Regions from separate parts of the Exiguobacterium sp. MH3 genome, predicted to be linked through region 3. Evidence: riboswitches for the same ligand, from Rfam matches in the RefSeq annotation. Region 3 holds a riboswitch; each other region holds the start of a gene.
The links. A riboswitch is a leader RNA that binds a small molecule or an ion and turns the genes downstream of it on or off. The one in region 3 is predicted to bind thiamine pyrophosphate.
Positions count from the first base shown of each region.

Region 1: it holds a riboswitch for thiamine pyrophosphate, as region 3 does, so the genes downstream of both, thiD (bifunctional hydroxymethylpyrimidine kinase/phosphomethylpyrimidine kinase) here and U719_RS06020 (thiamine phosphate synthase) in region 3, are expected to answer to the same signal.
Region 2: it holds a riboswitch for thiamine pyrophosphate, as region 3 does, so the genes downstream of both, thiT (energy-coupled thiamine transporter ThiT) here and U719_RS06020 (thiamine phosphate synthase) in region 3, are expected to answer to the same signal.
Region 4: it holds a riboswitch for thiamine pyrophosphate, as region 3 does, so the genes downstream of both, tenA (thiaminase II) here and U719_RS06020 (thiamine phosphate synthase) in region 3, are expected to answer to the same signal.

Region 1 covers NC_022794.1:547,543-555,526, reverse strand. The annotation lists gene U719_RS02795 (hypothetical protein) at 1-403, shown strand, start outside; gene U719_RS02790 (metalloregulator ArsR/SmtB family transcription factor) at 774-1,142, opposite strand; gene U719_RS02785 (hypothetical protein) at 1,198-1,641, opposite strand; gene thiE (thiamine phosphate synthase) at 1,653-2,291, opposite strand; gene thiM (hydroxyethylthiazole kinase) at 2,281-3,048, opposite strand; gene thiD (bifunctional hydroxymethylpyrimidine kinase/phosphomethylpyrimidine kinase) at 3,029-3,832, opposite strand; TPP riboswitch at 3,948-4,058, opposite strand; gene U719_RS02765 (murein hydrolase activator EnvC) at 4,124-5,401, opposite strand; gene U719_RS02760 (murein hydrolase activator EnvC) at 5,602-7,041, opposite strand; gene mce (methylmalonyl-CoA epimerase) at 7,305-7,715, shown strand; gene U719_RS02750 (type 1 glutamine amidotransferase domain-containing protein) at 7,777-7,984, opposite strand, start outside.
Region 2 covers NC_022794.1:1,978,665-1,986,648, reverse strand. The annotation lists gene pknB (Stk1 family PASTA domain-containing Ser/Thr kinase) at 1-765, shown strand, start outside; gene rsgA (ribosome small subunit-dependent GTPase A) at 791-1,696, shown strand; gene rpe (ribulose-phosphate 3-epimerase) at 1,699-2,355, shown strand; TPP riboswitch at 2,378-2,487, shown strand; gene thiT (energy-coupled thiamine transporter ThiT) at 2,548-3,108, shown strand; gene U719_RS10590 (thiamine diphosphokinase) at 3,110-3,712, shown strand; gene U719_RS10585 (amino acid permease) at 3,767-5,170, opposite strand; gene rpmB (50S ribosomal protein L28) at 5,311-5,499, opposite strand; gene U719_RS10575 (Asp23/Gls24 family envelope stress response protein) at 5,783-6,145, shown strand; gene U719_RS10570 (DAK2 domain-containing protein) at 6,171-7,844, shown strand; gene sdaAB (L-serine ammonia-lyase, iron-sulfur-dependent subunit beta) at 7,945-7,984, shown strand, end outside.
Region 3 covers NC_022794.1:1,192,766-1,200,749, forward strand. The annotation lists gene U719_RS05990 (hypothetical protein) at 1-770, shown strand, start outside; gene U719_RS05995 (hypothetical protein) at 849-1,142, shown strand; gene U719_RS06000 (DoxX family protein) at 1,170-1,658, opposite strand; gene U719_RS06005 (MFS transporter) at 1,786-2,970, opposite strand; gene U719_RS06010 (OsmC family protein) at 3,161-3,586, shown strand; gene nagZ (beta-N-acetylhexosaminidase) at 3,583-4,803, shown strand; TPP riboswitch at 4,860-4,962, shown strand; gene U719_RS06020 (thiamine phosphate synthase) at 5,045-5,638, shown strand; gene U719_RS06025 (FAD-dependent oxidoreductase) at 5,635-6,579, shown strand; gene thiS (sulfur carrier protein ThiS) at 6,576-6,776, shown strand; gene U719_RS06035 (thiazole synthase) at 6,779-7,543, shown strand; gene U719_RS06040 (ThiF family adenylyltransferase) at 7,540-7,984, shown strand, end outside.
Region 4 covers NC_022794.1:952,372-960,355, reverse strand. The annotation lists gene U719_RS04810 (glycoside hydrolase family 3 protein) at 1-1,578, shown strand, start outside; gene U719_RS04805 (hypothetical protein) at 1,618-1,914, opposite strand; gene tenA (thiaminase II) at 1,966-2,661, opposite strand; TPP riboswitch at 2,736-2,842, opposite strand; gene U719_RS04795 (DUF1002 domain-containing protein) at 3,036-3,917, shown strand; gene abc-f (ribosomal protection-like ABC-F family protein) at 4,197-5,993, shown strand; gene U719_RS04785 (sodium:alanine symporter family protein) at 6,189-7,652, shown strand; gene U719_RS04780 (diacylglycerol kinase family protein) at 7,790-7,984, shown strand, end outside.

The sequences.
Region 1 (7,984 bases), 650 kb from region 3:
ATATTATTTTTCGACTTCGAAAATTCATGACTTACGTAATAGTCTGAATCAATCTTCGACTACTCCAGGAACAATTAAAGATCTTCTTCGTCGCAACAATGTCTGGGAGTCAGAAATCGAACGGGTTTTCGTCGTATATGAACGCCAAAGTCCAGCAGCAGCAAAACGTCTCGCCAGACAATCGACTCAAACGACTCAGACGATCCTTGAAGACTTATCACGTGTAAAAGATGATTTATATCGAACGCTTCAGGCAAAATTACAACAATCGGATGCGTTAATTGCTACATATAAATGGATGTGCCTCGGCCTGTCAATTCTGTCCTTTTTGATGATTAGTGCAACGATTTTTTTCTTCCATCGCTTCGTTCCTGCCATATCAGAGAAATCAGCACAAGAATAAACAAAAAGGAGCTGACTCAAAAGTCAGTCTTTACAAAGATAAGGGTGGCAGATCATCATTCTGCCACCCTTATCTCGTAACAAAAAGAATGACGCGTCACACGCCACTTCTACAGGAACAAGCGCGATTTTGCGCTATCAGAGACGAACGAGACCCGCTTTTCTGCTGGAATGAAGCAAGAAAGCCAGCTTGTGTCTCGCCTGAGGAAAGGGTCTGAAAAGATGAGTTATTCTTTTTTCGAGTCAGCCTCTTCAGATTATAGAGGCGTCATCTTGATTGACAGGACGAGGTCGATGCTTGTCCTAGGAAAACGATCCGAGATGAACAAAAAAAGCGCAGCAATAGCTACGCTTTTCGTTATTCTAAAGAATCATTCACGTACTGCTTTTCCCTCATGCACATGTTCCATAGCCATATGCACAAGCGATGAGACATGATGATCATCCAGGGAATAATAGACGACTTTGCCTTCTTTTCGGAACTTGACGAGTCCTTGTTTCAACAAAGACCGAAGATGGTGAGACGCCGTCGCAATCGAACAGTCGACAGAGGCTGAGACATCACAAACGCATAGTTCTTCTTCAATCGTCAACGCATAAACGATTCGCAGTCGTGTCGCATCCGAAAGAATCTTAAATAGCTTTCCGATTTCAAGTGTTGGGATCGTATCCACGACTTGTCCGATTTCAGACGCACGTTGTTCGTCAATCGCAATCGTTTCACAACGGGGAATGTCCATGTCCGTCACCTCGTTTCTACCTATATTGCACCATGAGAAACGGGACATTGCAAGTTCAGCGCATTCGTCTGCGAATGAGCCAAAACACGAACCATCCTCCTACGTAATCTCCAATATCCCAGACAATTCGATTTTGATCGACAGCGCGTACGCCGATGTCAATGACTTTCGTGCTTTCTAATCGATTCGTATAACGTTGACGAAGTCGCGTCGGAATCGGTAGATGAAGAAGTGCCCGGTAATAAATATCTAAATGAGTATGTCCCCAAATTTCCGTCGCAATCGAGCTCGTTTTAATATACAACGGACGTTTGTAGCGTCTTTCATACTTTTCTTTCAATAAAAGGGCCATCTCATAAGATATACGATTAGGACGCGGAAATAAGACTTTTCCTAGATGGTAGATCCCCTGATTATCGACTCGAATGATTTGTGGTTCTAACCGATATCGAATCCAATAGCCGCGAAAACGGATCGTCTGCCATTTCAATACAATCACCTCTGAACGGATTATACCCTGTTCTGAAGTGATTGATGCCATTCACGCACAGCATCTGTCATTTGCTGCGCAGCGAGTTGCCGATCTTCTTTAGCAAAAATTTCTGAGATGACGGCATACCCTTCTAGCGGGATAGGCAGAGAGGAGACATTCGTTGCTGTGATTCCACCAATACCGATTAGAGGTAATCGTACGGCTTCTCGAATTGCCTGAAGCATCGTGTGCGACATGGAATCAGCGTCCGCTTTGGATGACGTCGCAAATAGAGACCCCACGCCTAAATAAGATGCTCCGTCTCGTTCTGCTTCAATCGCTTGTGCAACAGTGGCTACTGACACACCAATCACGGCATCTGGTAAAAGGCGACGTGCTGCGGTTAAAGGAATGTCTTCTTGTCCGATATGCAAACCAGCTCCGACGAGTAACGCGATATCAATCCGGTCATTGATGATCAAAGGAATGTCGTGTCGATCCGTCAGTCTCTTCAACCGAACTGCCTGATCGAAGAATTCCTTTCCTTGCGCTGTTTTTTCCCGTAGTTGCACGATCGTTGTCCCACCTAAAATGGCTTCCTCAACGACCGTCTCGATCGCGACTCCAGGATGGTACCGACGATCCGTCACTGCATAGATGGAGTAATCAATTGACACGTTCTGTCACCTCCACCAGATCTTGTACCGTCATGAGGCTGATTGCATTGAACAACTCTCGTTTAAAATCACCAAGACCTTGCGCGGAGGCTGCTTGTTCTCCTGCTTTTCCCATGACGAATGTTCCGTGAACAGCCGCCTCAAACGCTGTATATCCTGCACCGAGGAAGCTCGCAATCAAGGAGGCCGTCATACAGCCCGTACCCGTGATGTCTCCTAGACGAGGTGTTCCTACATGTAATTCCATTTCGCGCGTTCCATCCGTGATATAGTCGTTCGGACCTGTCACGACGAGGACAGATTTGTGTTTGCGAGCGAATGCACGAATACTTTCTCGATCCATCATTGCATCTCCCGCAGCATCGACTCCCTTAGTTCGTCCGTCTTCCCCAAGTAACGTCTTGATTTCAGAAGTATTTCCTTTGATGACCGTACACCCGAGATCAATGAGTTCTTTAGAAAAGTCAGTACGTAATGTCGTTGCTCCTGCTCCAACTGGATCAAGAACGATCGGGACATTTAAACGTCCCGCTTCACCGGCTGCAAGTCGTTGAGCTGCTTGCATGTCTGCATCGATCGTACCAATGTTTAAGACAAGGGCTTGCGCGAGTCTAACCATTTCTTCTACTTCGCGAATATCTTCCGCCATGACGGGTGATGCTCCAACAGCGAGTGTGACGTTTGCGCAGTCATTGATCGTCACCGTGTTCGTCAGATGGTGAATGAGTGGTTTGTGTTCAAGAATGGTCGTAAACATGTGTATCCCTCCAAAGTGAATGAAAATGATGTGTCGGTCCAATACCTTGTCCGAGAGCAAATCCATGACGAATCGCCTCCGTGACATAGCTCTTTGCTTGTCTTACACTATCTGTCAAATCTTCTCCAAGCGCCATCCGCGCCGCAATCGCCGCAGATAAGGTACAACCAGTTCCATGAGTATGTTGATTGTCTAACCGTTCCGATGTGAAGCGGTGTTCTACTTCCCCATCAAACAACAAATCCGTCGCAGCTCCTGAGAGATGTCCACCTTTTAGTAATACTGCCCCTGTCTGTGTAGCTAATTGATGCATCGCCAGTCGCATTTCATCTAGATTGGTGACCGATCGTCCTGTTAAACGCTCCGCTTCCGGTAAATTTGGTGTGACGAGTGTCGCAAGCGGTAAAAGCTCCGAAATCAATGCTTGTTCAGCCTCCGTCCGCAATAGGGCATGACCGCCTTTAGCGACCATGACGGGATCTAATATGATCGGAACTGTCTGTTTGCGGAGATGTGTAGCAATGACACGAATCGTCTGCGCATTCGAGACCATTCCGATTTTGATCGCATCGACACGAATGTCTGAAAAAATCGACGTTAACTGGGCATCTACGATTTCTGGAGATAACTCTTCCACCGCTTGAACACCCAACGTATTTTGCGCCGTGACAGCTGTCAGGACGCTCATTCCATAAACGCCTAAAGCCGAAAAGGTTTTTAAATCTGCTTGAATCCCAGCTCCACCACCGGAGTCGGATCCTGCAATCGTCAGTACATGTTTCATGTTCTTTTCACCTTCCCATCGAGCAATGTAAGGGAGTCGTGACCGACAAAAAAAGCGTCGACCGCTGTAAAAAAGCAGTCGACGCTATACGAAAGCGTTATACACGCATTCCGGTATCCGTTCGGCTCAACTTTCCTACGCTGGTATTATCCAGTTCAGGTAATAGGGTCGAAAACAGATTGGTTTTCCTCTCAGCCGGATTCCTCCAGCTCCCCTAGTTGCTCAAGTATTCGTTTCGCCTTAACTGTAGCACAGCAGCAAAAAAAAAACGAGCCGAAGCCCGTTTTTTGATTACAGATATGCCAATGGATTCACTGCATTCAGAGGAGAAGAAGCACTATATTGATAACCTCCGACATGTAGTTCGAAATGTAAGTGTGGTCCTGTTGAATTTCCTGTACTACCAAGTGTTCCGACTTGCTGACCTTGAGAGACCGTTTGTCCTGCATGAACAGATAATGAGCTCATATGAGCGTAAACCGTCGTATAGACTTTTCCATCCAAGAAATGCGAAATCATGACGTGGTTTCCGTAAGGTCCACCACCTGATGCTGTAATGACGGTTCCGGCTGCTGCTGCGACGATCGGAGATCCGACGGGACCTTTGAAATCGACGCCATTATGGAATGTATAACCGTTTGCTCCACTAGCTGGTCCGAACCCTTGTGATACCCCACCAGAAGATGGTCGGACAAATTTCCCACCACCTGAAGCGATTGGTGTTGTATCTGAACTTGTTGATTCTGTATTCTTATTGGCTTGTTTTGCTGCTTGAGCACTTGCTTTAGCAGCTTTTTCAGCTGCCGCTTTCTCTGCTGCTGCTTTTTCAGCCGCTGCTTTAGCCGCTGCCTTCGCTGCCGCAATCGCACGTTCTTGCGCTTCGAGAGTCGCTTGCAGTTCTTTTGCGTCTAACAGTTCTGTCGTAAACTTCGTCTTCCCTTTTCGTAATTTTTTGAGTGTAGCACTACGCTCTTTCATTTGAGCTTTCAACGCTTTTTTTTGTTCAAGCAATACTTTCTTTTCTTGCATTTGCTCCGCTTTTTTCTCAACGAGTGCTTGTTTTGCTTCTGCTAATTTTTTTTGTGTCGCGATGTAATCTGAAATCATTTTATCATCTTGTTCAGCAATCTTTTTACCCGCCATGACTCGGCTGAATAAATCACCTAAATCCTTTGATCCAAAAATGACTTCTTCCCACTTAATCGAGTTTCCATCGTTTTCTTGGAAAACACGTAAACGATCACCGAGAAGTTCTTCCTGCTTCTGTAGCATCTCCTCGTAACGAACGATGTCTGCCTTTAACTCATCGATTCGATTGCTTAACTGTTTAATTTGTTTATTTTTTTCGGAAACTTGGAAAATCTTTTCGTTAATCGCTGCGTCGATTCGATTGATTTGACGTTGTTCTTTTGAAATTTTAGCTTCTTGCTTTTTAATCTCTTTTTCTAATTTACGTTGTTCAGCGGCATTTTCTGCCTTTTTTTCTTTAATCGTTGCTGCCGCGATCGGTTGTGTACCTGTTGTAAGTAATGCCCCTAAAACAATGGTAGAAATTAGTTTTTTTAGCATATATCGTTTTCCTCACTTATGTATTTTCATTTTTTATTATAGTATTCAAGTTTCTCTCATATCTGAAATAGATTATAGCACCCTAATCGTTTCAAAAAAATTTCATTTACATTTCAAGTGAAAACGTTTTTTTGTAATATATATATTTCTTATCAAATATAAAAAAAAGAATCGTTGCATATGCAACGATTCTTCACTGTTTAAAACATAGTCATTGGATTTACTGAGTTAGCTGGACCTGTTGCACTGTAGCTGTATCCACCAACGTGAATTTCGAAGTGCAAGTGTGGACCTGTTGAGTTTCCTGTGCTACCACGTGTACCGATTTGTTGACCTTGGCTGACGCGTTGACCTGCACTAGCGTTCAATGAACTCATATGTGCATAGACTGTCGTATATGTCTTCCCGTTCAATTGGTGAGCAATCATGATGTGATTTCCGTAAGGGCCGCCACCTGATGCTGTAATGACTGTACCAGTTGCAGCTGCAACGATCGGCGTGCCAACTGGACCACCGAAGTCAATCCCGTTATGGAACGTATAACCGTTTTCTCCGCCTGCAGAACCATACCCTTGTGTCACAGCACCAGCAGTTGGATGAATGAAGAGTCCGCCTGATGATGGTGACGGTTTAGGTGTCGCAGGAGCTGACGGTGCTGGCGCAGTTGGTGCTGGTGTAGATGGTTTTGGTGCCGATTGTTTCGTCGAACCAGAAGGTTTTGCTGATTGCGCTGCCTTCTCTTGTGCTGCTTGCTGAGCTGCTGCTTCTTTAGCGGCTTGTTGTTCCGCTTCTTTTTGAGCTGCTGCTTGAGCTGCTTCAGCTTCTGCTCGTGCTTTTGCTTCACGCGCCGCTTGAGCTTGACGTTCTTTTTCGATTCGTGCTTCACGTTCACGCGCTGCTTTTTCAGCTGCAATCGCTTTTTCTTGAGCGATCAAAATTTGCTGGACTTCTTTTGCATCCATCAATTGTGTTTCGAACTTTTCTTTTTTCTTACGTAGTTCTTTTAAGCGTTTGTTCCGCTCTTTTAATTGTGATTCAAGATCCGCTTGTTGACGTTTTAATTCTTTTTTCTCAACGACCAACTGCGCTTTCTTTTCTTTTACTTTTTGCTGCGCATCCGCTAATTGTTTTTGCGTATTTTGGTAATCCGTAATCATTTTATCATCTTGTTTTGAAATGGATTTCCCTGCCATGACACGGCTTACGAGGTCACCAACGTTTTTAGCGCCAAAGATGACTTCTTCCCATTTGATTGAGTTTCCATCATTCTCTTGCATGACACGAAGACGATCACCGAGTAGTTTTTCTTGGCGTTTTAGTTTCGCTTTATATTTCTCGATTTCTTTTCCAAGCTCCACGATTTCACGTTCTGTTGCTTTGATTTGACGATCTTTTGTTTCGACAGCAAAGATTTTTTCGTTCAACGCTTCGTCTAGTCGATTGACTTCTTGTTGTGTTTTAGAGATTTTTTTACCTTCTTGATTAACAGAAGACTCTAAGTTTTTTTGCTTTTTAGCATTGTCTTGTTGCTGTTGTTCGTTTTTGGCTTTCTGTTCACTTAAATCGTCTGCTGCTGCAAAATGAGGTGCTGATGAAAGAACCAGTGCGGAAACGATGAGCGACGCGAACGTTTTTTTCATGTAGTATTCCCTCTTTTTCTGTAGTATATGTTTTATGATTTATCGTAGAATATTTAAGTTAAATTTAAATTCTGTAATCTTTTTTCTTTTTTATAAGAACGTTTTTGATTATAGCATTCATTCCTCTTCCATAATATTTCAGTGATATTTCAATTTAAATAAATCTTTCCTCTTCTATGTAATAGAAACATTTGGAAGGTAACTCATCGTTGCAACTTTGGAGTGTTTTTGGGAAACTGAAGCGAACAGAAGGAGGATGTCATATGAAATTAGACCACACTGGAATTGCCGTTCGCGACATGCAGGAAGCCATTTCATTTTATACAAACGTACTTGGAGGAACCTTAACAAAAGAGTACTCGAATCCTGCGCCTGGTGTTGCTTCCAATATTGCGGTCATCGAGTTCGATGATGCGCACATCGAGTTGTTAACGCCAACAAGTCCGGATAGTCCAATCGCTCGTTTTTTAAAACAACGTGGGAAAGGTGTCCACCATATTGCTTATCGCGTAGAGAATTTAGATCAGGCGATTGAAGAAGCAAAACAACGAGGCTTAACATTTTTAGAAGATACGTATCGAACGACGCCGTTCGGACGACGACTAATTTATATGAATCCTCGTCATTCACACGGCGTCATTACGGAACTCTGTGATTATCCAGAAAACCCCTAAAAAAAAAAAAAAAAAAAAATCAACACTGCGTTATCGCAGTGCTGATTTTTGTTCTATACCATTAGCCAAGTTTTGCAACGATTTCCCGGTTGAATGCAGGAATATCATCTGGTTGACGACTTGAGACGAAATTATCGTCGACGACGACTTCTTCATCTGCAAAGTCCACACCAGCATTTTCTAAATCAATTCGAATTGATTTATAACCTGTCATTTTTCTTCCTTTGACGATTTTTGCATTAATCATCAATTGTGGTCCATGGCAGATC
Region 2 (7,984 bases), 790 kb from region 3:
GTCATCAGTCAAACGCCTCGTGAAAAAGCACAGGTCAAGAAGGGCTCGACAGTCAATTTGGTCGTTTCTACTGGTAGCGCTCCGGTTGAGGTACCGGATGTGACGGATGAAGCTGAAAAAGAAGCAATTGCAACGCTAAAAGAAGCAGGATTCGCAAAAGTCGAAGTCGAGCGAGAGAAGTCGGATGAGATCGATCGAGGAAATGTGATTCGACAGTCAATTTCTGCTGGAACGGAGGTCATTGCGAAAGAACAAACGATTACGATTACTGTATCTGAGGGGACGTCTTCTTTCGAGTTGAAGGATTTGACGAATTTATCGAGTGATGAAGCAAAAGCTTATCTCGATAAAGTAGGATTAGACGGAACGTTCGAACAAGAATTTTCTAGCGATGTCAAACTCGATCAAGTCATCCGTCAGTTCCCGCAAGCTGGCGCACAAGTCGAGCCGAACGACTCCGTGACGGTCTTCATCTCTAAAGGTGAGGAAGAAAAAACAGTGACGGCGACGTTCCCTGAAAAGGTCGTCTATGATGCTGTTAGTGAAGATGAAGAAGAGGCTCCGCCGAAACAAGTCATCCGAATCGAGACGGAAGACGCGAAAGGGAAGCGGACCGTCATCGAGGAATCAATTGATCAAGATGAGACATTCGACGTGCCATTAACGATTGATCCGGGTGAAGAAGGCAAAATTACGATCTATAAAGACGATACGGTGTATCGTTCAAAAACCATCACGTACAATCAAGCAAAAGACGCACAATGAATGTGATAAAAGAGGAGTGCATAGGATGACGGAACAACGCATCGAAGAGAATCGAGAAGGAACGATCATACGCCTGCAGGGCGGCTTTTATGATGTCATGACACCAGAAGGAGAAGTTCGTTCACGAGCAAGAGGAAATTTCCGAAAACGCGGCATCAGTCCAGTCGTCGGAGATGAAGTCGTGCTTCATATCGAAAGTGAGACCGGGTACATTCTCGAAGTGAAGGAGCGGGACAACTTTTTAGTACGCCCGCCTGTCGCGAATATCGATCAAGCGTTGCTTGTCGTCTCGGCGGCAGAACCTGATTTTTCAGCGCATCTACTCGACCGATTTCTCGTCTTGATCGAAGCGAAGGAAATCCAACCCGTCATCCTGTTAACGAAGATGGATTTACTTGACGAAGTCAAAGGACCGGCTGTCCGAGAGGCGATTGCCGCTTACCGGAAGATTGGGTATACGGTCATCGAGACATCAAGTGAGACGTTGACGGGTGTTGAGCAAGTCCGTCCGTTACTTGCTGGAAAAACGAGCGTTCTCGCCGGACAATCCGGTGTCGGGAAAAGTTCATTGCTCAATGCACTGGAGCCCTCTCTTGATTTAGAAACAAGTGCGATCTCGAAATCACTCGGACGCGGACGTCATACGACGCGCCACGTCACATTGATGCCGCTTGCCGAAGGATTGATTGCCGATACGCCAGGTTTCTCGAACCTCGATTTTCCGTATGATATGGAAATCGAGGATGTACGGTGGAGTTTCCCTGAATTCGTGGCTGTACAAGATGATTGCAAATACCGAGGTTGCTTGCATTTGAATGAACCCGGTTGTGCCGTCAAGGAAGCCGTCGAAGCCCAAGAAATCATGTCCTCTCGTTATGAGAACTATGGTATGTTTATAGACGAAATCAAGAATCGAGCCCGGAGGTATTGAAGATGATTAAAATTGCACCATCTATCTTATCAGCAGATTTTGCGAATCTCGAACGCGATGTTAAAGCAGTCGAAGCAGCAGGCGCGGACTATATCCATTTTGATGTCATGGACGGTCAGTTCGTACCGAACATCTCATTTGGATTACCTGTGCTTAGCAGCTTACGTCAAAAGACGGATATGATTCTCGATGTCCATTTGATGATCGACCAGCCAGAACGTTTCGTCGAGGATTTCGTCAAAGCAGGGGCGGACATCGTGACGTTCCACATCGAAGCGACGAATCATGTCCATCGTGTCTTGCAACAAATCAAAGCAGCGGGCGCAAAGGCAGGAGTCGTCTTGAATCCCCATACGCCATTATCAACGATTGAACACGTCCTTGAGGATGTCGATATGGTTTTATTGATGACGGTCAATCCGGGCTTCGGTGGACAAGCCTTCATCGAGCGTGTCATGCCGAAACTCGCAGCACTTGCGCAAGTGAAAGCAGATCGTGGTCTGACATTTGAAATCGAGATTGACGGTGGCGTCAATCCGGAAACGGCAAAGCTTTGCATCGATAACGGTGCGAACGTTCTCGTCGCAGGATCAGCAATCTACAATGCACCAGATTATGCGGAAGCGATCACTAGCATTCGTCAAGGGGCTGCCGTATAATAAGAACGAGAAAACGAAATATGATGACCGCAAGGGGTGTCGCTTGAAAAGCGGCTGAGAGGAGTCTTTTAGACTTTAACCCTTCGAACCTGTTCCGTTCAAACGGACGTAGGGATGTGGCGCACGCAGGCAGTACGGCGTTCGTCGTACTGCCTTTTTGCGTCCTCTCGTACAATGAAGGAGGAAAATAGCATGAAACGGTTACAAATGATGATGGAAATTGCCATCTTTGCCAGTCTCGGAGTCGTCTTTGATTTACTGATTCCATTCAAAATGCCACAAGGAGGCTCAATCAGCTTAGCGATGTTACCGATCTTCGTCATGGCATTTCGCCACGGTGTCGTTGGAGGGGTCGTTACGGGAGCGCTTGTCGGTACGATTCAATTGATGTTCGCTCCACAAGTCTTGACGATCGTTCAACCGATGCTTGACTATACGATTGCGTATGGTGTCGTCGGATTAAGTGGTCTGTTCGCGCGTCAAGTCAGACTAGCCGCGCGCAATGGACAAAAGAAAAGCTTGATGGCGTTCGTTCTCCTGGCGACGTTATTAGGCGCAGGACTCCGTTATATCTGTCATGTCATCAGTGGAATCGTCTTTTTTGCCGAGTATGCCGAAGGTCCAGTCGTACCGTATTCATTGATTTATAACGCGACATACATGGTACCGTCTTACGTTCTTTGTGGTGTCGTTGCGGGTCTTTTATTCACGACTGCGCCACGCTTACTCCGTTATTCGGCACGAGGCGTCTGAGATGCGGGCGATTCTCGTCTGTGCCGGTCCGCGAGAAGAAGCGCCGGATTTACGGACGTTTTGTCAGCCAGGTGATTTTATCGTCGGTGTTGACGGTGGTGTTCAGACGATTGAATCGTTTGGGCTGACATGCGACCTGACGATTGGTGATTTTGATTCGCTTGGTTATGTACCAGAAGGGGCAATCGTTCATCCGGCCGAGAAAGATGAAACGGATCTCGAACTGGCACTTCGTACAGTCTCAGAGAAGAAACAGTTTGAGGATACCTTCATTATCGGGGCGACAGGTGGGCGGCTCGACATGACCGTCCAAAATGTATATTTATTGAAGCGATACCCAGAGGCACGACTCGTGACGAAACGAGAAGAGGTACGATACTTGGCTGAGGGAACGTATACAGTCGAAGCAGGGAGCTATTATTATCTTTCGTTCATTCCACTCGTACCATCGACTTTAAGCTTATCCGGAGTCAAATATCCACTTGATGCACATCCAGTACCGGTCGGAGGTTCCTTGACCGTCAGTAATGAATGGTGTGCGTCAGAAGCGAAGGTAGAGCTCCATCAAGGAGAACTATTGATGATGCGGACGCTTAAGGAATAGCACAATCATAGGAAAGAGGCCGTGGATGACTCCGCGACCTCTTTTTGTGTGAAATTATTCTTCGAGTTGAGAAGGGGCGACACGGATGTCGCTTTGAGCGGATAGATGTTTTCCTTTGACGAAGAGATGATAACTTCCCCACATGACAAGGAAGAAAGGAACACCGATGTATAGAGCGATTCGTTGATCCGCTTGAAACGCAAGACTGACGAGGACGACGACGTTAAGTGTCAACGAAATCAGTGGTAACACCGGATAGAGTGGTGTCTTGAATTTCAGTTCGGATACATCGTGTCCGTTTCGGACGAACTGACGACGAAATGCAAGCTGAGAAGCAGAGATCGAAATCCAGCCGACTTGAGCCCCGAGTCCGGCTAAGGACAAGAGCCAAATGAAGACGGTATCTTCTGCGAAAAATGCGGTCAGAAGCGATAACATCGCGAACATCATCGTAAAGAGTAAAGCACGCATTGGCACACCACGTGCATTGACGTAAGATAATTTCTTTGAAATCATCCCTTCTTGCGCCATTGCCCATAACATCCGAGTCGCCGCATATAATCCGGAGTTTCCGACGGATAATAGTGCCGTCAAGACGACGATATTCATCAAATCAGCAGCGTACGGAATGCCGATCGCATCAAAGACCATGATGAACGGACTGCTGACTCCGCCAGCCGTCTCATACGGAATTAATGCACCAACGATCGTAATCGATAAGACGAAGAAGATGAACGTCCGCCAGACTGTATTGCGGATCGCTTTTGGAATCGATTTTTCTGGCGTGTCGGACTCCCCAGCCGCAACACCGATCAATTCCGTTCCTTGGAAGGCGAAGTTGACGGCGATCATCGTCGTCAAGACACCAAGAATCCCGTTTGGAAACCAACCGCTTGCCGTAAAGTTCGCAAATAACGATGTTGGGCGATCTGCTTCCATCGGTAACCAGCCGAACCAAGCAGCGCCACCTAAAATGATGAAGAATAGGATCGCGAGGACCTTCAAACTCGAGAACCAGAATTCAGCTTCACCGAATGCTTTGGCGGAGACGGCATTCAGACCGAACAGCAAGACCGTAAAGGCGGTACACCAGACGACGACGGGTACATTCGGAAACCAGCGGTCCATTAAACTGCCGGCAGCTGTGATTTCGAGTGCCACCGTCACGGCCCAGCCGAGCCAATAAATCCAACCGACGGCAAAGCCGATCCCTGGTCCGATGAAGCGGGTCGTATAGGTCTGAAATGACCCCGAGACCGGCAGATAGACCGCTAATTCCCCTAGACATAACATTGTCAGATACATGATGGTCCCACCCACGATGTAACTGAGGACCGCCCCGAGAGGTCCTGCTTGTGAAATCGTTAATCCTGACCCTAAAAATAAGCCTGTTCCGATGATTCCGCCAAGTGAAATCATGAACAGATGTCGACTCGTCATCTCTCGTTTGAGTTGCATGATGACTTCCCCCAATTCTGACAAAATAAAGTACGTTCCTATTGTAAGCGTTTTCAATAAAAGCGACAATTAGTTTATGAGAAAAATAAATGAGGGCATAAAAAAACCGGAAGGGAAGATTCCCATCCGGTGGTTGCGCCTTATACGCGTTCGACTTTACCTGATTTAAGAGCTCGAGCTGAAACCCAAACCTTTTTCGGCTTACCGTCGACGAGGATACGTACTTTTTGTACGTTGACTCCCCAAGTACGTTTTGTTTTGTTCAATGCGTGTGAACGGTTGTTACCCGACTTTGGCGATTTCCCAGTAACGTAGCATTTACGTGCCATGCGTTCCGCCTCCTTTTATGTTGTTTTGCGTTCGTCCTAATAGACACTTTGCTATCTTAGCATGGTGTCAGGGCGGTTGCAACATAAAAAAAGTAGCTGACAAGAAAAAAACTTGACAGACAACCTCGAAATTTAAAATAATGGATGAGGATGATGGTAAAAGTTCATTTGACCGCTACTATTTTTCACTTATTCATTGTATAGTCAGTACGGCGACTTTTCAATAGTAGGTCCTTATAGTAGAATTATGAGAAGAATACAATATTCAAAGGGGGCTACTCAGGTGGCGATCGAGATGAAAACGACCTATGGAAAGATTGATGTAGATAATGATGTCGTCGCGCAACTTGCGGGCGGCGCGGCAATGGAATGTTTTGGTGTCGTTGGTATGGCATCCCAGTCTCAAATCAAGGATGGTCTTGCTGAACTCTTAAAACGTGAGAACTTTGCACGCGGTGTCATCGTTCGACAGGCTTCAGAGCAGGTCCATATCGATATGCATATCATCGTAAGTTATGGAACGAAAATCTCAGAGGTGGCGAATAACGTACAGAGTCGCGTGAAATACACGCTCAGTCAGGCACTAGGTCTTGATGTGACATCTGTGAACATCTTTGTCCAAGGAGTCCGCTTGACGAATGTCTAAGGCGGGAATAGAGGAGGAAACTTTAGTGAGTGTAGATCGTTTAACAGGAGCGCAGTTAGTCAAGATGATTCAAAATGGCGCGGCGAATCTCTATCAAAATGCAGATTTCGTCGATTCATTGAACGTCTTCCCTGTGCCAGATGGTGATACGGGAACGAACATGAATTTGACGATGACTTCAGGTGCGAAAGAAGCAGGTAAATCAACTTCGGATTCTGTATCGGAAGTCGCGAACGTCTTCGCACGTGGATTATTGATGGGGGCGCGCGGAAACTCTGGCGTCATCTTAAGTCAATTGTTCCGTGGATTCTCGAAATCAATCGAAGGCAAAACAACGATTGATACGAAGGAATTCGCAGATGCGTTACAAAAAGGTGTCGATACAGCATACAAAGCAGTCATGAAACCGGTTGAAGGAACAATCTTGACGGTTGCCCGTGAAACAGCGGTCGCTGCTATCGCACAATCTGAGACGACGACGGATTTCTTAGAGTTGATGCGTCAACTCGTCGAAGCTTCGAAAGTATCGCTCGACGGAACACCAGAACTTCTTCCGGTATTAAAAGAAGTCGGCGTCGTTGACTCTGGTGGTCAAGGTCTCGTTTGTATCTATGAAGGATTCCTCGCAACACTCGAAGGAAAAGAACTCGACAAACCGCATGCGCCTGTCATGGAAGCACTCGTCGAAGCAGAGCATCATAAAACGGCTCAAAGCTTCATGTCGACAGAAGAAATCCATTACGGTTACTGTACGGAAATCATGGTTCGTTTCCAAGATGACAAGCTTGCGAATGCACCATTTAGCGAAGAAGACTTCCGTAACGAATTAGCGGAATTCGGTGATTCATTGCTCGTCGTAGCGGATGAAGAACTGTTGAAAGTTCACGTCCACGTTGAAACACCAGGAGAAGTCATCACAAAAGGACAACGTTTCGGTGAACTCGTCGCTGTTAAGATTGAAAACATGCGTCAACAACACTCGACGATCCTTGAAGAAGAAGGTGCGAACCAAGTCACTCCAGTCGCTGCACCGAAGGCAAAAGCGAAAGCAGCCCTCGTGACAGTCGCAATGGGTGAAGGAATCAGCGAACTCTTTAAATCACTCGGTGTCAGTGTCGTCATCGAAGGCGGACAAACGATGAACCCGTCGACGGAAGATATCGTTAAGGCGATCGAGGATGCACATGCTGAACACGTTTATGTCTATCCAAACAACTCGAACATCATCATGGCCGCTGAACAAGCAGCATCTGTCGCGAATTGTGGTGTGACGGTCGTGAAATCAAAAACAGTCCCACAAGGTTTAGCAGCAACAATCGTCTATAATCCAGAAGCGACTGTCGAAGAGAACGAAGCGCATATGGCAGATGCGATTGCAGCCGTTAAGTCGGGACAAGTCACATATGCCGTACGTGATACGAACATCGATGGTGTAGAAATCAAGAAAGACGACCATATGGCGATTGCTGAAAAACAAATCGTCGCTACGGACGCTTCAAGTCTTGGTGCAGTCAAGAAACTCGTCGATACACTCGTCACGGAGGACGACGAAATCATCACGGTTCTTTACGGTGAAGGCGTTTCGACAGAAGAAGTCGACGACCTCGTTGCGTACATCGAATCGGTTAATCCGGATGCTGAAGTGGAAGTCCACGACGGCAAACAACCACTTTATTCGTACATTTTAAGCGTCGAATAAAACCATCATACTGAAAAAGGGCGACTAGCCTTTTCACGAATCCCACCATCTGCGATAATAGAGGTGGGATTTCGTTTGTTTCATAGAGAGGGGAAAAGAAATGAAATATCGTAGCGTCTTTGACATCATCGGACCAGTCA
Region 3 (7,984 bases):
TCATGAACCAAATCGAATTATCACGATATGAGCAAGACAAAGAGGTATTTGGATTACACGTCAATGAAGATGGATCATGGGATCTACAATCATGGAAACGTGGCACGGAAAAGGTGCAGATTGTTTCTTTACCAAAACCGGCAAAGACTAAAGGGATCTACTATCAACCATTTCAACGAACGAAACAGAAGTTATATGTCAAACGAATTGGCGATGTTATACAAAAACCAGGTACAAATCATATCTACGTGATTGATTTAAAGAAAAAAACAGTCCAACTTATGGATTTACCATTTCAATTAACAGAAGACGATGAGGTACTCGCCATCTATCAGAATCGTGTCTTATATCGACAGATGCCTGACGATTCCAAGACAAGAGTTTATCTGAGAGACAATTCAAAAACGACACGATTAAAGTTGTTTGAAGTTGAAGACATGTGGGATACACGTGTGATAGACGAAGGTACCGTCGTAGGGATGACAGAGAACATGACCGAAACAAAAATCAAATGGTCGACGTTTGACTTACGAACAAAGCAATTCACGCAGCATCGTTATGATTTACCTAAACGAGATGCCAATGAAGTGCAACGACACACATCGGCAATCCTTGAGAACGATTTAGTGTATTCCTTCATCGAAACAAAGAAAAATGGCACATCTATCCTTGTTTTAGATGCACAGACTGAAGAAGTTCGATACGAGGGGACAATCAAATATGACATGCCTAAGAGTGACCTTCAACTCAACGGGATGACAATCAACTGAACTACGAAAAAATAGTAAAATATTTGAAACCTCCCGTTTTCTTTCGACGTATAAAGACTATACAAAGGGGGAACTCACATGCAATTCTTGATTTTTGTTGTCTTCGCAGGTGCTATGTATTGGTTCTACTACAATTTCTTACTCGGGTATCGTAAGAAAAACATCACGATGACGTTCGACGATCGGTTTTATTCACTCGACGAACATGTCGCAGCAATCGAACAAAAACTCGCAACGGATGGGCATTCGGCACGTTATCTCGGTGACCGTCGCTTTGAAGTTGATGGTAAACCATACCTATTCCTCGAGCGTACGGTCTCAGTCGGCGGGACCCCGACACAACAGACGATTCTTGAGCAACAAAAAAAATAACTCTCCCCGTGCGGGAGAGTTTTTTTGTTAGACTGGAATCCGGTCAAGGGGATGCGGTTGCTGCGACGAGCGATACCAGCGGATGATCCAGTAATCGATACCGATTTGATACGCAAAGCGTCCTGCAGCCAGTAAGGCGATTGATGCTGCTAAGAATACTGGATTCAACGCAATCGTCCCAGCGAGTAAGTAATTGAGATTCATGATGCTTCCGACGACCATTGCAGGAACCGTCAACAGACTAAGAATCAACAGGATTCCGACGACGAGTTCCGCGAACGGAATCAAGGCGTTGATCAGCCCGACGTTCGGTAAGGCGAGTTGCTCAATCCACGTCGCGTACCAGGAACTGACGAGTGCGTCTTCGCCCGTTGACTTCGCGAGCGCTCCTTCGAGAAACGGTTTTGCATCAAAGCCATTAATGTACTTACCGATTCCAGCGATGAACCACTGGATTCCGAGCCAGAGTCGGATGATTGTCAACAGACCGAGACCGATGATGTGTAATGCTTTCACTTTCAGACACTCCTCTACTACAACATAGTCCCCATCATACTGAAAAATCATCAGCGAGATGGGGACTATCATCATAACGTCATCGAACCGTCATCGACCTGTTACAAAAAAGGACAAGGTAACGGTTTCATGAGCGTTGATCGAGGCGATGACTGATTGCAGTTAATAAAGCAGCAACGAGCGCGACCAGTCCACCGACGAGTGCCGTGTTCATCATCGGACCGTTCGCATAGACGATGCCACCGAGTGCCGAACCAAAAGCAATCCCGACGTTACTCGCAACCGGCATCAATGAAGCGGCGAGTCCTTTTGCTTCCGGGTTGAACTTTTCAGCGAGGTCAATCAAATAGATTTGTGTCGAAGTCGTCAGTAGAATCGACATCAACGACATCAAGGCGATGTTGAACAGACCAAGCGGAAGGGATGCTGTCGTGAAGTATAATGCAGCAAGAACGACTGCTTGCACGACGAAGACGAACCGTAAGCGTCCCATCGGATTTTTGCTAGCAATCTTGCCGGCAAGGATGTTACTAAAGATTGAGACGACGCCGTAAGCGAGCAAGATCGGACTGATCCACGTTTTCGCAATCCCGAGTTCTGTTTGCAGAATCGGCACGAGATATGTGTAGACGACGTAAGTTGCCCCGAATCCGAACGATGGAATAAAGAAGGCGATCAGGATCCGTGGGTTGGCGAGCAATCCAAGCTGTTCCTTAATAGAACCGGAACCCGTCGATTGCTGGACCGGAACGATCTTCCATACTGCGAGGAACGCAATCATTCCCATGACTGTCGTTAGCCAGAACGTGGCTTCAAAGCCAGCATGTTGCCCGATGAACGTTCCAATGGGGACACCGAGAACGTTCGCGAGTGTAAAACCACCGAAAATGAACGAGACGGCGACACCGCGTTTGGCGACAGGCACACCGTCACTTGCGACGACCATCGCGAGTGAGATCAAGACACCAGTCAAGATGGCTGTCAGAATGCGGGTTGCGAGCAACACTTCGTAACTTGGAGCAAAACTACTGGCAAGGTTCAGTAAGACCCAGGCGAGTAAGAGACGTAGGATCAGGCGACGCCGTTCCAGATGACCGGTCAGCGACATGACGATCGGTGTACCGATTGCAAAGGAGATGGCAAAGGCTGAGACGAGCGTACCGGCTGTTGCGATCGTGATATCAAGGGCTGAGGAGATTTCAGCGAGGATCCCGACGATGACGAATTCGCTTGTTCCGAGTACGAACGTCAGGAGCGACAACGTGGCGATCAAGAGCCAATCGCGTCGACTTAAACGAGTAGTAGGTGACATGGATAATTCCTCAATTCTAGCGCTTGCGCGCGAAACTATGAGTAACAGGATAGCATGAAACGATTTCGTCGGGTATCGCAAAGCGAGATTTCGGGAAAAGAACCATTATTCGAAATAGCGTGTGAATTTCCAGGCGTACTGTTTTTTGCGTATACTACAGAAGAAGACTACTTATAAAGGAGTGGAAACGATGCAAGCGACAGTGACATGGAACAAACAGATGGGGTTTAGTGGACAGACGGAATCAGGGCATCACCTGGCGATGGATGCAGCACCCGAAAACGGGGGTGAAAATCAAGCGCCGCGACCGACTGAGCTACTGCTACATGCCGTTGCCGGCTGTACCGGAATTGATATCGTTTCGATCTTAGAGAAGATGCGCTTGACGATCACCCATTTCGAAATGGATATCGAAGGAGAACGGGCAGAGGACCATCCGCGGCGTTTTACGTCGATCTCGATTCATTACCGGCTCGAAGGAGATCTCCCGGAAGATAAGGTCCGTCGCGCCATCTCGTTATCAAAGGATAAATATTGTTCGGTCTCGCAATCCCTGAACGCTGAGATTTCCGTCTATTATTCGATCAATGGTGTCCGGAGCGAGGATCCTTTGTGAAGAAAGTCGTACTGATCGGTTGCCTGTTGCTTGCAGGGTGTGCGCAGGAGACGACGGAACCAACGAAATCATCACAACCGGAATCGAAACAACCGACAGAAGAAAAGAAACCGAAGCCTGAGCCGACGAAAGAAGAACGACAACAAGCAAAACTAAAGCAACAATTAAAAGCGATGTCGACGTCAGAAAAAATCGATCAACTGCTCTATATCGGAGTCGCCGGCACGGAACTTTCAGCAGCTGACCGGAAATTGTTACAGACGCATGCGATTGGCGGGGTCTTATTGCTCGGCGGAAACATCACGTCAGAAGAACAACTCTTGACGTTCACACGTGCGATTCAAGAGACGAATCAAAAACCGTATGCGTTTGTTGGGATCGATGAAGAAGGCGGACGGGTCAGCCGGGTACCGGATCAACGATTACGTCTACCGACGAGTCAACGGATGGCGCAAGGAGCAGATGATGCGAAAATGGAAGATGTCGGACGTACGCTCGGACATTTGTCACGATTTTATGGCTTCAACATGGACTTCGCACCGGTCCTAGACGTCAACAGTAATCCGAACAATCCGATCATCGGCGACCGTGCGTTCAGTGCTGATCCGAAGACCGTCGCGACGCTTGGTACGGCCCTGATGCACGGGATGCAGGAGACGGGAACGATTCCGGTCGTCAAACATTTTCCCGGTCACGGCAATACGAGTGTCGATTCCCATGTCGGGCTACCGAAAGTGACGGCATCAAAGGAAGAACTGAAGCAGACGGAACTGTTACCGTTTAAAGAAGCGATTCAAGAGGGCGCCGAGATGGTGATGGTTGCCCATATTCTCTATCCCGCGTATGACGATACGAATCCATCCTCGCTCTCAAAGCCGATCTTGACTGACCTCTTGCGTCAGCAACTCGGATTCAACGGTGTCATCATCACGGATGATCTCGTCATGGGAGCGATCACGAAACGATATGGTCTCGCAGAAGCGGCACGTCAGTCGCTCGTCAATGGAGCTGATATGGCGATGTTTTCAGAGGCAGGTGCTTACGCAAAAGTTCATGCTGAAGTGATGCAAGCCGTCAAAGACCAAACGCTGACGCCGGAGATGCTCGATGCTAAAGTAATGCGCATCCTGAAGCTAAAGCAGACGTATGCCGACAGCCAAGAGCAACAGCGACCGACGAAATCGGAGCTGATTCAGCAAGTGGAAGCGCTCAACTAGGACTAGCGAAGCAAAGCGACTCATGCTAGACTAATGGGGCAAGCCAATTAAACACGAAAAGACACTAGGGGAGTCTCCCAGCAGACTGAGACGGAAGTATCCGGACCCTTTGAACCTGATCTAGTTCGTACTAGCGGAGGGAAGTGGCTCGAAACCCTAGATATCCTTAGCGCTTCAGCGCATTTTCGGACCACTCCCTTCAACATCGGGAGTGGTCCTTTTTCGTATGGAAAGGAAGAACATGATGCGTTTACATCTGATTTCGACGGGATCCATTCATCCGCTTGACGAAATAAAGACCTTTCAATCACTTCAACCCTATACGGATCAGCTGCATCTACGTGAACCGAACTTATCGGCGGCAGAATTACTTGATCTGATTGAAGCACTCCTTGGGCATGGTTATTCGCCTGAACAGTTAACGGTTCATGACCGGGTCGACGTCGCCCATGTCGCCGGCATCGGTGTGCAGCTGACGCGCCGTTCCTTGCGTGTCCGCGATGTGCGACGTCATTTTCCGAATCTCGTCATCGGGAAATCGGTCCATTCACTAGCAGAGGCACTGGCAGCAGAAGCGGAAGGAGCCGACCGACTGCTGTACGGTCATATTTATCCGACAGCGTCGAAGCCGGACCTACCACCCCGAGGGATCGACGCATTAAAGCAAGTCGTCACCTTCACGACGAAACCAGTCATTGCGATCGGTGGGATTACACCAGAATGCATGCCTGAAATCGCAGCGACCGGGGCAACCGGAATCGCCGTCTTATCGGGTATTCTCGGTCAATCGGATCCACTCGCCGCCGTCAAGCGTTATCAGGGGGTTCGCGTATGACGAATCACATCATCATCGGCGGTGGAGTCATCGGGTTGACGCTTGCTTATGGTCTCGCCTGTCAGAATGAATCCGTCGTCGTCTTAGAACGTGGAACATGCGGACGAGGAACGAGCCGCGCAGCTGCCGGGATGCTCGCGACGGACATCGAGCTGAGGGCGGAATTGCATGCACTTGCCGCACGTAGTCGTCGTCTGTATCCGTTGCTTGCACGTCGACTCGAGCGAGAGACAGGCATCGATTGTGGGTACCGGGAACAACCGTTTTTGTTAAAACGTAAAGGACGCGAGCATCTGTTTCCAGCTGTCGGTCAAATCGATCCACGACGACTGACGACTGCATTGATGTATGCCTTACACGCACGTGGCATATCGATTGAAGAACAGGTAGATGTCACACGCATCGAAGAGAACGATGACTTCATCAGGATCGAATCGAACGCAGGAACGTGGACCGGACGAACAGTGACGGTCGCTGCCGGACGCGGGTCGCAAGCCTTACTCGATACAGTCGGAAATTCGATCGCGACATATGGGGTCAAAGGGGAGTGTCTCGCCGTCCGTCTCGCGGGTCAGCCGTTACGCTCGATTCTGTTTGATGAAGCCGTCTACCTCGTGCCAAAAGCTGACGGACGGATTTTGATCGGTGCGACCGAACTGCCGCACGACGAGACGGTCGGCGTCAGTGTCGCTGGGATCATGTCACTGCTTCAAGCAGCAGAACGACTGTATCCACCGATTCGTGACGCGGTCATCGAAGAAGTCTGGTCCGGTGTACGACCGCAAACGGTGTCCGGCTTGCCATATATCGGAGTCACCGATTCATCCCGTCGGATCTTCCTAGCGACAGGGCATCATCGGCATGGCATATTACTCGCACCAGCGACAGCGGAAGTCTTGGTAAATACATTACGATTGATTCAGAAGGAGGAAGTCCGATGAACATTACGATTAACGGCAATGACCACACGATCGAACAGATTAAAACGATCGAGGACATGCTCACGCAACTCGGCTTAGGGGAAAAGCTCGTCATCGTCGAACAGAATCGACAAATCATCGATCGCATGGCGTACGGTCAGACAGTCGTTCGGGACAATGACACATTTGAAATCGTTCATTTCGTAGGAGGAGGATAAACATGCTGAAAATTGGAGAAAAGACATTTGAATCACGGTTATTGCTCGGAACAGGGAAATATACGGATGCTACGGTACAGCAGAAAGCAATCGATGCGTCTGCTTCACAAATTTTGACATTTGCCGTCCGTCGGCTCGATATCTTCGACAAACAACAAGCGAATTTCTTGGAGTCGCTTGATTTAGAGAAGTACGATCTACTTCCAAACACGGCTGGTGCGAAGACGGCGGAGGAAGCTGTTCGGTTAGCGAAGCTTGCGCGGGCATCCGGTATGTGTGACATGGTCAAGGTCGAAGTGATTGGTTGCGATAAGACGTTACTACCTGATCCGATCGAGACGTTACGGGCTTCTGAAGAATTACTCAAAGAAGGCTTCATCGTCTTACCGTATACGTCGGACGATGTCGTCCTTGCACGACGACTCGAAGAACTCGGTTGTCACGCCATCATGCCGGCGGCGTCACCAATCGGCTCCGGGCAAGGGATCCTCAATCCGCTCCATTTGCAATTCATCATCGAGCAGACGACAGTCCCGGTCATCGTCGACGCCGGAATCGGTTCACCGACCGACGTCGCCTATGCGATGGAACTAGGTGCGGACGGTGTCTTATTGAACTCCGCTGTCGCCCATGCTCAAGATCCAGTCAAGATGGCGCACGCCATGCGACTAGCTGTCGAAGCAGGGCGCCTCGGGCACGAAGCGGGACGTATCGAGAAGAAACAGTATGCGGTCGCGAGTAGTCCAACGAGTGGATTGATTCGATGAACCGTTACTCACGGCAAACTCGATTTCAACCGATCGGGGAAGCGGGACAAGTACGCTTGGCATCAGCAAGGGTACTGATCATCGGCATGGGAGCACTCGGAACGGCGTCGGCAGAACAACTCGTCCGCGCCGGTGTCGGTGTCGTCCGAATCGTCGACCGTGATTATGTCGAGTGGAGTAATCTACAACGACAACAGCTTTATACCGAGGAGGATGCGCGTCATATCGTACCAAAAGCGATTGCCGCAAAAGCACGGCTTGAAGCGATTAATTCGACGGTGACGATCGAAGCGCATGTAGTAGACGTCGACCGGGCAGCGCTGACGTGGCTTCTCGATGATATCGATCTGATCATCGACGCGACGGACAATTTCGATATTCGTTTGCTGATGAACGACATGGCGTTGATGCGTTCGATTCCGTGGATTTATGGTGGCTGCG
Region 4 (7,984 bases), 240 kb from region 3:
GCTAGCAACGATATTCCGCTCTTCGTCACGATCGACCAAGAAGGTGGAATCGTTACTCGGCTCGGAACAGGGACGAACTTACCTGGCAATATGGCGTTAGGTGCGACCCGCAGTAGCACATATGCCAATGATGCCGGTCATATCATCGGTTCGGAACTGCGTGCGCTCGGCATCAATGTCAACTTTGGTCCGGTTCTCGACGTCAACAGCAATCCTGGAAATCCTGTCATTGGTGTCCGCTCGTTCTCGAGTGATCCGGAGCTCGTCGGCACACTCGGTTCCGCTCTAATGAAGGGAATTCAGTCTGAAGGTGTCGCAGCGACCGCCAAACACTTCCCGGGTCACGGCGATACGGCGACCGATTCCCACTATGGATTACCGGTCGTTGACCGGTCCCTGCAGGAGCTAGAACAAGTCGAGCTCGTACCGTTCAAGCGAGCTATTGCTGAAGACATCGATATGATCATGACAGGACACATCGGGATGCCGCAAATCGAACCTGAAGTCGTCACGTCGACAAATGGTACCTTCCCTTTACCTGCGACGTTATCGGATGATGTCATCACGGGCGTACTGCGCGAAAAACTTGGCTACGATGGCATCGTCATCACAGACGCGTTGAACATGCAGGCGATCGCCGACAACTTCACGGAATCAGAAGCCGTCTTAAAGACGTTTGACGCCGGTGTCGATATCGCGCTCATGCCGACGATCCTTCGTTCCGAGCAGGATGTCACAAAACTCGACCGGATTTTCAAGGATGTGATCGCAGCAGTCAAAGATGGTCGCCTCTCAGAGGAACGGATCGATCAATCGGTTGAGCGGATTCTGACACTGAAAGCAGAACGCGGAATTTGGAACGGTACGACTGATTCGACATCCCTAGCTGAAAAAATCGCGCAATCGAACCAAATCGTCGGTAGTCCCGAGCATAAAGCAAAAGAACGTGCGATGACGGAAGCCGCGGTCACACTCGTGAAAAATGATCAGCGGACCTTACCATTCAAACCGAAAAAGAATGCCAACGTTCTTGTGATCGCTCCTGCGGCGGATCAAACGGACAGCATGAAAAAAACGATCGCTTCCCTACCGAAGAATCGGAACTGGCACGTGACGACAGCGAATTACTCGGCTACTACGCTACCGCTCGACCAAAACCCGACATTACGGGCGCAACTCGATGCAGCAGATTACATCATCGTCGGTTCCAACGTCAACACGAGTGCTAAACTACTACCTACTGCACCAGAACAAGCGATTCCGGCTTCGATCTTCCGCTATGCGAAACAAACGGATACACCATCCGTCCTGCTCAGTCTCCGTAACCCATACGATGTCGCCGTTCAACCGGACGCACCGGCACACGTCCTCGTCTATGGCTTCAAAGGTGATCCGAACGGTCCAGACTCCGAAGCAGGCAATCTAAAATCAGCGGGACCGAACCTGCCTGCAGGTATCCGAGCAATCTTCGGAACGTTCAAACCGCAAGGCACTTTACCGGTTGATGTGCCGGTCTTTAAGAACGGTGTCTTTACCGATCAACTGCATCTCGAATTCGGTGACGGCTTTAAAAACTGAAAAAAATGATGACGTGATACACCAAAAGACCGAAGCTCCTTAAAGGATGCCTCGGTCTTTTAATGATTGATACGGATATTCAGCTTCTTCTTTCGCACGATGGTAGACGCGGTATAACCAATAAGTCAGTAGTGCATAGACGACGATGACAAGAACAGCAGAAATGTAGCTCCCCATGCTATACGCTACCTTGAAGTTTCGAGTCGATGCGGATATACCGGATAACACGATCAACGTTGGGATGATAAGTCCTACAAATCTTACTTTGACTTTACCAAGCATTCGTTGCATAGCATATGCCGCGAGGATTACGAGTGTGATGACTATGATTTCCATTCCAATCCCTACTTTCACTAGATGGTATTCCTAATTCTACCATCTACTGGTTTAAGAAGATACCGGGCGAGCTGGAATCGTTTCGTAGACCGACGTGAACGTCTCTTCCGTCCACCCCATGTGCCAGAAGAGTAACTCATAGTAACAACTCGTCACGAAATGACGTTTCATCCGCTCGCGTTCCGTCTGGCTCGCTTGCTCCGCCAGCGCATCAAGCCGTGCAATCTGTTCAAAGACGACCTTTTCAAACCATTCCGAGCTATACGTGTCGATCCATTGCTGATAGATTTTTTCTTCCGGTGTACACGTTAGTAATTGTTGCCCGACTTCATAATACAACCAGTAACATGGCAAGATGGCAGCAATCGTCTCACCGAGCGTTCCTTCACTCGCATGATGCATGTGCGAGACATACGCATATGCTGTCGGTGCCGGTTCAAATGCTTCAAGATCTGCTGCCGTAATACCGAGCGGCTCAAAAAATGATTGATGTAAGCTCAACTCTGCCTCGTAAGTCGAAGTCGCATGCTCGGCAAGTGTCGCAATCGTCGCGAAGTCGTCTGCTTTTGACGCTGCCTTCGCTTGAATCTTCGCAAAGTGTTTTAAGTAATAGGCATCCTGCATGACGTAATGCCGAAATTTCGAGAGCGGTAACGTCCCCTCCCCGATTCCTTGTACGAATGGGTGCGTAAAACTACTATCCCAATACGCTTGTGCCGCTTGTTTGATTTCTTGTGTGAATGTCATGATCTCATCCTCCTCGTTTAGTTATGAAACGAAAAAACACCACCCCGAAACACACGGGCATGGCGCAAGAAGAACAAGACTTGACGCCACTTCCCTCCGTAAGTACGAACTTAATCAGGTTCAAAGGGTCCGAACGTCTTCGTTCGTCTCAGTCGGTCTACCGACTCCCCTAGTGGTCATTATTCGATTCAAATTCACTATAGCATGCTGAAAACGGAAGTCAAGTTGTCTCCTTTTCGCTATACTATGGAGTGTCAGAAGACGGATATCGTCTCCATCTGCAGACCGATTCCGAACTTCTTTCGTTCTCGTACACTAACTTTAGTACCTGATACTATAATTCATTCTGTTACTTACAATTGGAGGATTTCATTATGCATACACCAACAAAAATCATGGCATCAGCCGTTATCGCTTCTGCTTTATTACTCCCAACAGCCGCATCCGCCGAACAAGTCGTCGATAAGACGATCGTCACACTCGGGGAGTCGCTCGGCGCAAAAGATAAAGCATGGGTGCTTTCACGTCTCAATGCACCGGAAGGGATCACACCGATCATCGCCACTTCTGCTGACGAGGAAAAATATCTCGGGAAAAACATCCCACAGTCGCAAAAAGGCGGCAACATGTATTCGTCGGCTAAAATCGAACTGACGGAAAAAGGAGATGGACTCTCCGTCTCGACGGAAAACATCACATGGGTGACGAAGGATATGTATCTCAACGCTCTCGTCACAGCGGGTGTCAAAGATGCCGACATCACGATTACTTCCCCTTACAAGGTGACCGGGACATCGGCACTGACAGGAATAATGAAGGCGTACGATCAAACTTCCGCTGAAACCGGGATAAAGTTAAGTGACGAACGCAAGGATCTAGCACAGCAAGAATTATCAGTCACATCAGACGTTGGAAAAACGGTCGGAACGGATAAGGTGGCTGACTTGATGAATGAGATCAAGGCTGAGATCGCCAATCAAAAACCGGAAACCAAAGTCGAAATCGAAAACCTGATCGTCCAAGTCATTCAAAACAACAATATCCAGTTGTCTGACGCACAAATGGACCGGCTGACGAATCTGTTCAATCAAATGGAGCAAGCGAACATCAACTGGGGACAAATCGAGAGTGGATTGAAAAATGCGGGACAAGACATCCACGCGTTCGCAACTTCAGAAGAAACGAAAGGATTTTTCGCTAAATTATTTGATGGACTCAGTGACTTCTTCAGTTCAATCGCGGGTGTGTTCAAATAATTCAGACTTCCGTAACTGACAAAAAAATAGTAAACTAGATGTATCTGAAACGAAAGGTGGTGTGAAAAGATGGACTTTGCCGCGTGCAAACACTGGTTGATGGAACAATTGTATCTGTTGCGCGCGATTTTTCATGGAATGGCGTTCTAAGGCACCCGTCTGCCCTTTTTTAGAACTTCATGATTGAAAAATACAGCAAAGCGCATCTTTCACACGTGATGGAGAGTGCTATTTGCGCTCTCCTTTTTTTGATGCGCGCGAAAGGATCGACTTACTATGATGATTTGCGACATTCAACACCTAACCAAACAATTCGGAGGCGAGACAATTTTAACGGATGTTTCCCTCTTCTTAAACGAACACGACCGTGTCGGTCTAATTGGACGAAACGGGAGTGGCAAGACGACATTACTCCGCTTGCTTGCTCGCCTTGAGCAACCGGACGGTGGTGTCATCTATCAAAAGAGCGGTTTGACGATCGGCTATTTGGAACAACTTCCTGTTTATAGTGAGACGATGACCGGACTCGACGTCCTTTGGACAGCGTTTGAAGACATCCTCGCGATCCGTTCTCGGATGCAACAGTTGGAGCAAATGATGGCGACAGCACCAGAGAATCTTGATGCGTTACTCGCACGATATGCGGAAGCGACGAATGCGTTCGAACAAAAGGATGGCTATCTACTCGACTCGAAAATCGAGCGCATGGTGAACGGGTTACACCTTCGTCCGTTACTCACTCGTCCTTTCCACCAGTTGAGTGGTGGTGAACAGACGAAGATTTGTCTCGGTCGCATGTTACTCATGGAGCCAAATCTGCTCATTCTTGACGAACCGACGAACCATCTTGATTTAGCTGCCGTGGAATGGCTGGAGCAGTTCTTACGGGACTACACAGGAACCATCCTGCTCGTCTCTCACGACCGGGTCTTCTTAGACGCCGTCGTCACCTCGATCGTTGAACTCGAGGACGGTGAACTGACAACCTATATAGGGAACTACAGCGCGTTCGTCGTCGAACGTGAACGTCGCTTGATGGAACAGTTCCACGCCTACCAAGAGCAACAGAAAAAAATAAAGAAAATGAAGGAAGCGATTCGTCGACTCCGGCAATGGGCAAACGAAGCGTCTCCACCGAGTGAGAAATTATTCCGTAAAGCAAAATCAATGGAACGAGCACTCGAGCGGATCGAACGGATTAAACGACCACAACTCGAAGCCAAAACCGCTGATGTCTCCTTCTCTTCCACTGATCACACGAGCCAAGTCGTTTTTCGCGCTGAAGAACTCTCGTTTGCTTACGGAACCCGCCACATTTTTGATGACGTCTCGTTCGAGATCATGGCACAGGATCGGATCGCGATTGTCGGAACGAATGGAAGCGGAAAATCGACGTTGCTCTCACTGCTGCTTGACGAATCATCACCTGACGCAGGCACACTCACGCGTGGACCATCGAATCGGATCGGTTTCCTGTCCCAGCATGCCCATTTCGAAGAGGACGCGCGGTTAATCGACTGGTTTAGAGACCGGATTGCCGTTCCAGAAGCGGAAGCCCGCCATATCCTAGCCCGGTTCCTGTTCTTTGGACCAACTGTCTTTCGGTCCATTTTGTCACTGAGCGGAGGCGAACGTGTGCGATTGCAACTCGCCGTCCTCGTTCATTCGTCGATCAATGTATTAATTCTCGACGAGCCGACGAACCATCTCGATATTGAATCAAGAGAGACACTCGAAGAAGCACTCGAGAATTTTTCTGGTACATTGATTGCCGTCTCACACGACCGCTATTTCTTGAATCGGCTTTTTCCGCAGATCCTGTGGCTCGAAAATGGTCTGACGCGTTATCATGGTACGTATACGTATGCTCAACAGAAGCGTACTAAGGTCGCTACGTCTTCCTCACTCCACGTAACCCCTCAAAAACCAAAACGCTTGTCACAACACGAGTTAGAAGTGCAGATCGAGCGGCTTGAACAGAAATTAGCAAAACGTGAAAAACCGACCGATACCGTTTCTAAAAGCATCCAACAGCAACTCGATGACCTATACGAACAGTTACTACAGTATGGATGATCCAGCTTTACTTGACTGTCACTCTCGATACCGAGAGTGACAGTTTTTCGTTCATTCATAAGATTTCATCATATGTTTTTTTAGCTAACCTTATTAAGTTTTAAAATTTTATTTTATTTTGTTGTTGCTTATTTTCAGAAAATTCGTATAATTTAGCGTATAGCTTTTATTATTCTTTGGGAGGAATACACCATCATGAACGCCATTCAGCAAGTCATTCAAGGAAGTGTCGATTACGCCAACAATATTTTAGGTGCGTATGTGCTAGTTGCCGTATTGATCGGCGGTGGGATCTACTTCACGATCCGAACTAAATTTATCCAGTTCACGTACTTAAAAGAGATGTTCCGCGTCACGCTCGATAAAAGTGAACAAACAACAGACGACAAAGGGGAAAGCATCACTTCTCTCCAGTCATTCTTTATCGGAGCTGCGACACGGATTGGTACGGGTAACCTTGCCGGTGTCACGATTGCCGTCACACTTGGTGGACCCGGTGCCGTCTTCTGGATGTGGATGGTCGCTCTTCTCGGTGGTGCGACAGCTCTCATCGAAAGTACACTGGCTCAAGTCTATAAAGTACGCGATACGAAATCAAACGCGTACCGTGGTGGTCCTGCCTATTACATCGAAAAAGGCTTGAAAAACCGAGCTCTCGGAATTGTCTTTGCAATCTTGATTGCCGTTACGTTCGGACTTATCTTCAACTCGGTTCAATCGAACACGATTGCTGCTGCCTTTGACAATGCGTTTGGTATCAATACAACTATCGTCGGTGTTGTACTTGTCGTCTTGACGGGACTCGTCATCTTTGGTGGTGTCCACCGCGTCGCGAAATTCTCTGCGATCATCGTTCCTATCATGGCAGGTCTTTACTTGCTTGCTGCCCTTTATGTCGTCGTCACGAACCTGACGGAGCTTCCTGGTGTGTTCGCAATGATCTTTAAAAGTGCTTTCGGAATTGAGCAAGCATTCGGTGGCTCGGTCGGTGCTGCGATCTCACTCGGTGTCAGACGTGGATTGTTCTCGAACGAAGCCGGGATGGGGTCTGCTCCGAACGCCGCTGCTGCTGCTGAAGTCTCACACCCAGCAAAACAAGGTTTCTTGCAAACACTTGGTGTATTCCTTGATACATTGATCGTCTGTACAGCGACAGCATCGATCATTCTCCTCAGTGATAGTTATGCGGCTGGAAATGGCGAAGGAATCGGCATGTTGCAAAACGCGCTCTCCGAAGAATTTGGTGCAATTGCTCCACCATTCATCGCACTCAGTGTCTTCTTGTTTGCTTTCAGTTCGATCGTTGGTAGTTACTACTACGGTGAGACGAACATCGAGTTCATCAAACAAAGTCCAGCAGCTGTCTTCGGTTTCCGAATTGCGACAATGGGCTTCGTCTTCATCGGATCTGTTCTTAGCCTAGGTATGGTATGGAGTTTTGCCGACCTCTTCATGGCAGGCATGACATTGATTAACATGACGGCGATTCTCCTCTTGAGCGGCATCGCCTTCAAAGTCATCAAAGACTACCAGGAACAACGGAAACAGGGACTCGATCCTGTCTTCTCAGCAAAAGCACTCGGGATCGAAAATACAGAGTGTTGGGACGTTGAAGAAGAAGCACGTCCTGCGGCTGGTGAAGTGCCACCATCACAATAAATCACTTCTGAGTTCGAACTTCAACACCGAGTAAGCCATGTGCCTACTCGGTGTTTTTATTTGTAAAAAAGAATTGGGATTATGTTTTCATCGGACAGGGAAAAAGTCAACAGATTGTCCTGAAGGAGGAATTCATCTTGTCTCAAGCCATGTTGATCATCAACCCGTCTTCTGGTAAAGAACTCGGAAAAAAACACGCGACGCTCGCTGAAGAGACGCTTGCTACTCGCTTTGAAACCGTCGACGTTCGGTTTACGGAAAAAGAACACGATGCGACGGAATTCGCGCGTCATGCTGCCCAGTCTAATTACGACGCTGTCATCGCCATGGGA